Regions from separate parts of the Chryseobacterium culicis genome, predicted to be linked through region 3. Evidence: riboswitches for the same ligand, from Rfam matches in the RefSeq annotation. Region 3 holds a riboswitch; each other region holds the start of a gene.
The links. A riboswitch is a leader RNA that binds a small molecule or an ion and turns the genes downstream of it on or off. The one in region 3 is predicted to bind S-adenosylmethionine.
Positions count from the first base shown of each region.

Region 1: another riboswitch for S-adenosylmethionine. It lies ahead of CQ022_RS20110 (TonB-dependent receptor plug domain-containing protein); the one in region 3 lies ahead of CQ022_RS16495 (alpha/beta fold hydrolase).
Region 2: another riboswitch for S-adenosylmethionine. It lies ahead of CQ022_RS20470 (TonB-dependent receptor plug domain-containing protein); the one in region 3 lies ahead of CQ022_RS16495 (alpha/beta fold hydrolase).

Region 1 is NZ_PCPP01000005.1:79,132-82,319, forward strand. Features, by position in the region: gene CQ022_RS20105 (alpha-amylase family glycosyl hydrolase) at 1-1,098, shown strand, start outside; SAM riboswitch class I at 1,370-1,475, shown strand; gene CQ022_RS20110 (TonB-dependent receptor plug domain-containing protein) at 1,569-3,188, shown strand, end outside.
Region 2 is NZ_PCPP01000005.1:158,219-161,406, forward strand. Features, by position in the region: gene CQ022_RS20465 (outer membrane beta-barrel protein) at 1-960, opposite strand, end outside; SAM-I-IV-variant riboswitch at 1,079-1,176, shown strand; gene CQ022_RS20470 (TonB-dependent receptor plug domain-containing protein) at 1,477-3,188, shown strand, end outside.
Region 3 is NZ_PCPP01000002.1:746,677-749,864, reverse strand. Features, by position in the region: gene CQ022_RS16500 (ACT domain-containing protein) at 1-701, opposite strand, end outside; gene CQ022_RS16495 (alpha/beta fold hydrolase) at 701-1,645, opposite strand; SAM riboswitch class I at 1,706-1,813, opposite strand; gene CQ022_RS16490 (MGH1-like glycoside hydrolase domain-containing protein) at 2,002-3,188, shown strand, end outside.

The DNA of each region.
Region 1 (3,188 bases), on a different contig from region 3:
TACATGATTTTTGAACATCTGGGAACTGATGCAGAGGAACAGCAATGGGCAAACTACAGGATAGTAGAAGGAAAAGGCGTTATGCTTTGGAATAAGCAGACAGAGCCTTACAACCAGAATACAATGGGGTATCAGGAAAACAGCAATTATGACCGTATGAATCACAGTCTTCATGGTTTTACCAATATGAGTGCTGTAGGATATGGAGAAAGCCATGATGAAGAAAGGCTGATGTTTAAAAACCTTGCCTATGGCTCCACTAATGGGAGCTATGATGTTAAAAACCTGAATACAGCTCTTGAAAGGATGAAAACTTTCGGTGCCACGTTCTTTACCATTCCCGGTCCGAAAATGATCTGGCAGTTTGGAGAATTGGGATATGAATTCAGCATCAACAGATGTGCTAACGGAACTATCGACAGCGGATGCAGAACAGATGAGAAACCTGTTGCATTTACATTAGGATATGATACCAATGCAAACAGAAAAGCAGTTTATGATACATGGGCTAAAATCATCAATATCAGAAATACCCATCAGGTTTTTAAATCTAAAACGTACAGTATAGAATCCAATAACCTTACGAATGATCCCAATGGGCTGATCACGAGAATTTATGTGTATGATGCAGCAATTACAACTGGAATAAAAAATATAGTAGTATTGGCTAATTATACTACTTCTTCCCAAAATGTGGTGCCTTATTTCCCTTACACAGGTCAATGGCAGAATCTGATGGATGATAGTATTTCGAATGTGGCTTCTACAACAACTCCGATTACTTTACAGCCTGGAGAATTCAGAATATTTGGAAACTATGCAGGTGCTTTGTCAACAATGGATATCAATGCAGGAAACAAATTGTCCCTTCAGGTTGGAGACAATCCGATACAAAACGGAATCGCTCGATTCATTTTCAATAAAGCAAAAAACGGAGAAATTTTAATTTTTGATATGACGGGTAAAAAGCTGGACTCTTTCAAGCTAGATAAAGAAAACGGTACTCATGAAACGAAAATCAGTTATCCACCGGGAACCTATCTGGTACAGCTGAAATCGGACACCGGAATTGCCATTCAAAAGATGATGATCAAATAAAAACAAATTATAAAGTTGTTTAACTTATCAAAAATGTTGAATATAGTAAAACCATTAAGAAGGATTTAAGAAATAAAGGGTAGTTAAGATGAATTATTCTGATTTTTAAGCTTAAAGCGAAGCTTATCTTAATACTCTTATCACCTTAATATCATCTTAATGTTTCAAAAATAAAAGTGTAAACAAGTTCTATAAAATAATGAAAGGCAGATTTGCAGTACAGCAGATCTGCTTTTTTGTATATTTAAAAAAATAGTCTACTTTTGCAGTAGATTTATCAAGAAAGGTGGAGGGATTTGGCCCGGTGAAACCTTAGCAACCTGCACGATTCCAGAAGTGTAAAGGTGCTAATTCCAACCCGGAGGGGGAGATAAGTGAAGTCAATATTCTATATGAATTCCATTTCTTGAAGTCTTGTGTATCTGCGGAAAGATCCGTCAGACTCGTATTATTAATTGGCAAGAACAAAAATGAAAAAATTAAGCACAGCTGTATTATTGCTTGGGGCAATGTTAGTCGCTGCTCAGGAGAATGAGGAGAAAGGCAAAGAAATAGAAGATATCATCATTGTCGGAAACCGAAATGTCAAAAGAACAAAACTGGAAACACCAGTTCCTGTAGATGTTATTAATATTGACAAAATACAAAGAAGTTCTCCACAAATGACGGCTCAGGATCTCCTGAACTATGTGATTCCATCGTTTAATGCCGTGAGACAGTCTGCTTCTGATGGGACAGAGCATATTGATCCTGTAACCTTAAGAGGAATGGGGTCAGATCAGATCCTGGTTTTACTTAACGGAAAAAGAAGACATTCTACCTCTTTAGTTAATTATCAGAATACTGTTGGAAACGGATCTGTAGGAACAGATTTAAGTACAATTCCTGTCATTGCGATTGATAGAATAGAAGTGTTAAGAGATGGAGCTGCAGCACAATACGGTTCTGATGCCATTGCAGGAGTGATCAATATTATTCTTAAAAAAAATACGGGAGCCTCAGCAAGTCTTACGTATGGATTGACTGGAAGAAATGATGGGGATACTTATCAGGCAGGAGCCAATTATGGGACTTCATTAGGAAAAAAAGAGGGTTATATCAACCTTTCCCTACAATTAAGCCATAGAGGAAAAACAACACGAACTCAAAATCATGATCTGGATATTTTTGGAAATAATTTTGCCTATGCATTTGCTGATGATCCGGAAGCGGCAAGAGCAGCAGATGATGCAAAGATTAAAGAACGAGGATTAACCCGTGACGATTTTAATTTTCAGATCGGAGATGCACAGATCAGACAGGGACAGTTGTTTTTCAATGCAGAATACCCTTTTAATGATCAATTTAAAATCTATTCTTTTGGAGGCTTCAGCATCAAAGAAGGAAAAGGGTTTGGTTTCAGAAGACTTCCAAGCGAAACGTCTAATGTGGTTTCATCCATTTATCCGAACGGATTTCAGGCAAATCTCGGATCACAAGTGTATGATGTCTCCTATGCTGTAGGAGCAAAATATAATGTTAATGATTGGTTTTTTGACCTTAGCAATACATTCGGAAGCAATACATTCAATTACAATGTTAGCAATACCAATAATGCATCTCTAGGAGCAAATTCACCAACCCGTTTTTATGCTGGAGCACACAGCTTTCTTCAAAACACAATTAATCTTGATGTTTCCAAAAAGATAAACCGTTTCAATATCGGATTCGGGGGAGAGTTCAGATTGGAACAATACCAGATCAAACCCGGTGATGAAGCTTCTTATACCCAATATGACACCAACGGAAATGTTGCCACTGAAGGATCAACAGTGCTTGGAGCGGGCGGATCTCAATCTTTTATCGGATTCTCTCCAAACAATGCAGTGAAAAAAGACAGACATTCCACGGCAGTATATGCAGATGTTTCCTATGATCTGGATAAAAAACTGAATATTGACGCTGCTGCCAGATTTGAAAATTATTCAGATTTTGGAAATACCCTGAATGGGAAATTAGCAGTGCGATATGAATTTGTAAAAAATTATGCAATTAGAGCAGCTGTGGGAACAGGTTTTAGAGCTCCTTCCCTTCAACAACAGTATTTTAAT
Region 2 (3,188 bases), on a different contig from region 3:
CTGAAAGAAATTGTCCTGAGAAAACTTACTGTCTGATCTGGTATACCCAAACTGGAAGTCCAGTTTTTGAGATTTATCAGCAAAACGTTTCTGATACGTTACTACAGCTTCCTGTCTCAAATTATTGGTATGAGCCACATCCGAAGACGTATAAAATGCCTCTCTTAAATCCTTAGGGTTATTCTCAAAAGGCAAATCTCCATGCCCGTCACTTAAAGTGTAGTTGTCATTATTGTTGTGATAAATATCGTAGTTCAATAATAATCTGTCCTGCCCTAAATCAAAAGTCAATCCTGATTTTGCAAAATATCCGCGTCCATATCTGTCGGTATGACTCGTTAAAAGCTCATCCTGCTGGCCATTCAGCATACTTTCACGGTAATTTTGTCCTACGTTCAGCTGCCATCCGAAATATTTATTTCTGGCATTTAAATTAACAGAATTGGTTGTTCTGCTTCTGTATTTGTCATAATTCGTGAAAGAATAATTCCCCGAATAAGTAGCTGTTAAATATTTATTGGCATTTTTGTTGGTGATAATATTCATGATAGCGCCTCCGGAAGTAGCCGGAAACTCAGCTCCAGGCTGGGTAATTACCTCAATTCTTTCTACAGAATTAGCGGGCATTCCTTCCAGGAAAGAGTTCAACTCATTGGATGTGATGTTCAGAGGTCTTCCGTTAAGATATACTTCCAGCATTTTTCCCTGATACATCATTCCAGCAATATCGGTAGATACAAGTCCGGGAAGTTTTTTTATTCCTTCCAGAACGTTTCCGTTATTCAGTTGAGGTTGCTCAGAAAAGTCAAAAATAGTACGGTCTGCTTTTTGTTCAACTGCTTTTTTAGTTTTGGTGATGACTACTCCTTCAATTTGTTTTTCCTGAGGTTTATTATTTTTTTCCTGAGAGAAAACAACGACAGAGCTTAACAAGGATAATGCGAAAATCGTTTTTTTCATAATGTTTTACTGATATCCGGTTAGACGCTGAAAAACAGAATTTGTTACGGTAAAATTGTGAAAATCGAAAAATTAAGCTGAAATTTTTTTTATTTCCGAAATAATTATATCTTTGCCAGGTAATTATCAAGAATCTCTAGATGGGATAGCAACCTGCAAAAACAAGCAAGGTGCTGCAATCGATAAGCCGGATCTTCCGGAAAAAATGTTTATCATTCTATCATTACTCCCATCTTGAATTTTTGTTTTAAAGTTAAAATCAAATGTTTAAAGACAAGGGAAATCACCTTACATCAGTAATTTTTTATTCTTCGGATCATGAAGTGAGTCTTCATTATTCTGATATGTTTTCATGCCATTTCTACATGCGCATGCATTGTTGTTTCTAGCCTTCTCTATTTCTAAAAAATAATACAAACATTTCGAAAATCGATGGTAACCTTAAAATATAGGGTTACAGGATTTGTATTGTTCAAAAAACAATTTTTAACAACAAAAAAGTTAACAACAAACAACATGCATAATTTCAAGAAAAAAATCTTTGTTCCTTCTATTGCGCTTATCTCAACATTTTATTATGCGCAGACAGATACCTTACAATCAAAGAAAATAGATGATGTGGTCATCCTTGGATCAAGAGGATCCGGAAGATCATTGACAGATACTCCCGTTCCCGTAGATATCATTAATATCTCAAAAATTTTAAAACAAAGCCCAACGAACAATATCAGTCAGGCTTTGAATTATATTGTACCCTCATTTTCATCCACCTCACACACGGTCAACGATGGAACTGATTTTGTAGATCCTGCACTTTTAAGAGGATTAGGTCCGGATCAGGTTTTAGTTTTACTCAATGGAAAAAGAAGATATCAGTCTTCCCTTATCAATGTTACCCTCACACCGGGAAGAGGCTCTGTGGGAACCGACCTTAATGCTATTCCGGCCTTTGCTTTAGAAAAAATTGAGGTTTTAAGAGACGGAGCTTCTGCTCAATATGGTTCAGATGCCATTGCTGGGGTAGTTAATCTCGGTTTGAAAAAAAGATTAGGACTTTCCGGGCAGGTATTTTTAGGAGGATATGCTTCGCCTGTTGCCAATAATTTCACAGGTGGGGTAGATGGGCAGACCATTTCTGTAGATCTTAATTATGGTGCTAAAATAGGGAAATCCGGATTTTTTAACATTACAGGTTCTGCGCAGTACCGTGATCCTTATTCAAGAGCTGGAGTAAGAGAAGGAGATATTTATAATGCTTATAATGCCATTAATTACAGAGCATTGCAGGATGGAGTTAATATTGACGGTTTGTATAAAAACATTACCAATACTTCCAATACTCAGCAGATTATCAATACCGTTAAACAATATGCAGCCAAGGTAGATTATTTTGGTTCTGATTTTCAATCCCAGATTTCGGGAGCAAACAGTATTGCTGACCTTCAAAAAATATTAGGTAAAGATTTTACTTCTCAGGAACTTAATTACAGAGGGTTGGAGAGACAAGATTTCAGTCTGAGAGCCGGGCAGTCTAAGTTGCAGTCCGGGCAGTTATTTTTCAATTCTGAAATTCCTGTTAATGATGAGTGGAAAGTATATTCTTTTGGTGGCTATAGCTATCGTCTTGGAAATGCCGGAGGATTTTACAGACTTCCGAATAATGAAAGAAACATCAATGCCGTTACCCCCAATGGATATCTTCCTCAGATTGAAGCTGCTGTAAATGATTATTCTCTTGCTGCCGGAATTAAAGGGAAATGGAATGGCTGGAATGTGGATTTCAGCAATACATTCGGGAAGAATACTTTTGGTTTTGGGGTGGTAAATACGTTTAATGCCTCGCTTACAGACAGCTCTCCGAGAACTTTTGATGCCGGAGGATCTGAATTCTCACAAAATACCGTCAATCTGGATTTCTCCAAAAAATATGATGTTCTGAAAGGATTGAACATTGCATTTGGGGGTGAATACCGACACGAAAATTATAAAGTAAATGCAGGAAAAGAAAATTCCTACGTTTCTTACGATATTTTTGGGCGTGTAGTAACCGCTAAAACTCCTGAAAATGAAAAAGTAACCGACTTTTTTGGAAGTATAAGACCAGCCGGAGCTCAGGTTTTTCCAGGTTTTAGTCCGGAAAATGCAGTTTCAGGAAATAGAAACAGTGTTGCGGCTTATGCTGATGCAGAACTTGAAGTTACCAACGGATGGTTGCTGGAAGGAGCTTT
Region 3 (3,188 bases):
TCATTAGAGAAATTGATCAATTCTTCAACATTAGAAGGATGTTCCGCAGCCAAAACCTCATCACCCCAATTGGCATCAAATCCTTTTTTATTGAAGGCTATTTTCTTTGAGTTGGCTACAGCAACTACTTTAAGGTCTATTTTTTTACGTTTCTTAATTTCTTCTGCAGATTCCAACACCTGTTCTATCAGGGTTTTTCCTACGTTTCCATGACCAATAATTGCCAGATGAACTGTTTTTGGTTTTTTGAAAATTTCAGATTCTATGATATTTCTTGTTTTTTCATCCTGTGAAGAAGTCACTACGATGTTGACTCTATTTTCTCCGGCTACCTGATTCAGCAATAATGGGAAAACATTGTTTCTGGCCAGTTCAGCAAAGACTTTATTGAAATCTTCTGCTACGAAACCAATCACAGAAACATTATTGATACTATAGATCTGAGAAACTTTTCCAGATTTTCTTTCTGTTTCGAATTCATCAATAAGACAAGCAACCGCTTTTTCTGCATCATTTTCGTGAACCAAAATAGAGATTCCGTTTTCTATAGCTTGTTGAGAAATCACTCCTACACTGATACGCGCTAAAGTAAGCGCTTTAAAAATACGTCCGTCAATCCCGATTTCTCCAAGGAAATCCTCTCCTTCAAATTTGACGATTGATCTGTTCTTCAAAAATTTTATTTCGTTAGCATTTTTCATTACTTCTGTAAAATGTTTTTTATGATATTATTTAATTGTTGATATTCCATTAGGAAGGCATCATGCCCGTGTATAGATTGGATCTCGTGATAAGAAACATCCTTATTTTTCTCTTTTAAGTTTTCAAAACACATTCGGATTTCAGAAGCAGGGAAGAATAAGTCTGTATCTACGGAGATCATGTGCATTCGTGCCTGTATGCTCTCCAGTGCTGTTTCATCAGCATTGATATTCATCAGGAGATGATTCATCAGCTTGTATGCTTTTAAACTAAATCTTTCGTTTAATGTATTACCATGATAAACCAACCAGTCTTCTGATTCCAGGCGTTGATTTTCCTTATTATATTGGTTTTGAAATCTGTCATTGAGTGATTGTGGAGTTCTGTAACACAACATGGCATGAATTCTTGCTTTCTGTAATGGCTCTTCTTTATCATTCAATAAGAAATTCTGAACCAGACATTGAGCATGCAGCCAATCGTGTGTTCTATAATCACAGGCTATGGGAATAAATATTTCTGCGAGATCCGGCTGCTTGGCAAGCATTTCCCAGGCAATCCCTCCTCCCAGAGAACCTCCAATAATGGCATATATATTTTTGATTTGTAAAGCTTCAAGCCCTTTCAGAAATATCGCAGCGATATCTGAAGGAGTGAAGTCTTCATAGTCTTCAATTAAAAAATTGTCATATCCGTTTCCGGGTATATTGAAACACAGAACAGTGTATTGATCAGTATCAACAACCTGATTATCTCCTACCAATTGTTTCCACCAGCCTTTTTCTCCGGATACATTTGAGTTTCCGGTAAGAGCATGGTTGATTAAAATGATAGGGGCTGTAAACAGATCTTTCCCAAAAAGCTGATAGCTTAATGAGATATTGTATTCCTTTTGAGAATAAGTTTGATACGAAAGATTAATATAGTTTAGTTCTGTTTTCAATTCTATTAAATTTTAATACAATTGAAAATGCCACAGGAAATGGCTGAAAAGAACTTCAGTAAGTTATCTGTCCAAAATAATTTTGGTAGAACGTAGCACCTTCTTTGCTTGCACAAAGGGTTGCTAAGGTTTCATAGGGTCTAATCCCTCAACCTTTCTTGATAACATTTTCAATATTTGAATGAACGAATGATGCAAAGGTAGTTCTTTTCTTTTAATTTCAAAAAAAAATTATTTTAATATTTTTAAAAGCCCTTAAACACAAGTATTTCAAGACTATATTAATAATTATTCAGATGAAAAAAATTGGAATTACTTCTCAAAAAAACTAACTTCGTATGGAAAAATGATGAGATATGACCGCTGAAAAAGAAAGATTACAAGATACCAAATGGAAAAACTGGGGACCTTATGTAAGCAACCGGCAGTGGGGAAATGTACGGGAAGATTATAGCCCAAACGGAAACGCCTGGAATTTTACCAATCATAATAATGCTGAAAGCTACACTTACCGCTGGGGAGAGGAAGGCATCGCCGGAATTTCTGATGTAAAGCAGCTGTTCTGTTTTGCTTTTTCGTTTTGGAATAAGAAAGATAAAATGGTAAAAGAACGATTCTTCGGATTGAGTAACCCTCAGGGGAATCATGGAGAAGACATCAAAGAAATCTTTTATTATCTGGATAATACACCTACTCATAGCTATATGAAGATGGTATATAAATATCCTATCAATGCGTTTCCTTATGATGAGCTTGTTGCAGAAAACGGAAAACGCAGTAAGAAAGAACCGGAGTATGAAATTTTCGATACCGGAATTTTCGATAATGATGAATATTTTGATATTTTCATCGAATATTGTAAAGCTGATCACAATGATATTCTGGCCAGAGTAACAGTCTGCAACCGAAGTCAGCATGCTGCTCCTATTCTTGTGGCTCCTACTCTATGGTTTAGAAACAACTGGAAATGGGGATATAATACTTATAAAGGAGAACTCAATACTTCTCATGACGGAAGTATCAATATTGGACACGACAGTATTTCAATCAGGAAACTGTATTCCCGAAATTCAAATGCCCAAAGTGTATTTTGTGACAATGAAACCAATACTCCAAAGCTTTATGGAGCTCCCCCATCTGAAAATACCTATTTTAAGGATGGAATTAATGATTTTATTATTCATCAGGGAAACACTGTAAATCCTGAAAAAAGAGGAAGCAAAGCTGCTTTTCTTATTGATGAGAGTATTGATGCCGGGGAATCGAAAGTTTTTGAGTTCAGGCTATGTCCTGATGAGGCAGACAAGCCTTTTGAAAACTTTGACTCTATTTTTGAAACCCGTCAAGCTGAAGCCGAAGAGTTTTATAAAGGAATTCAGAATGATACTGTTAATGAAGATGAAAGAAATGTTCAGCGACAGGCTTTTGCAGGACTTCTCTGGAATAAGCAGTTCTATCATTACAATATCGGAAAATGGCTGAAAGGAGATCCTAATTTTGAAGCTCCAAGAAATTTCAATGAATATGTAAGAAATACTGAATG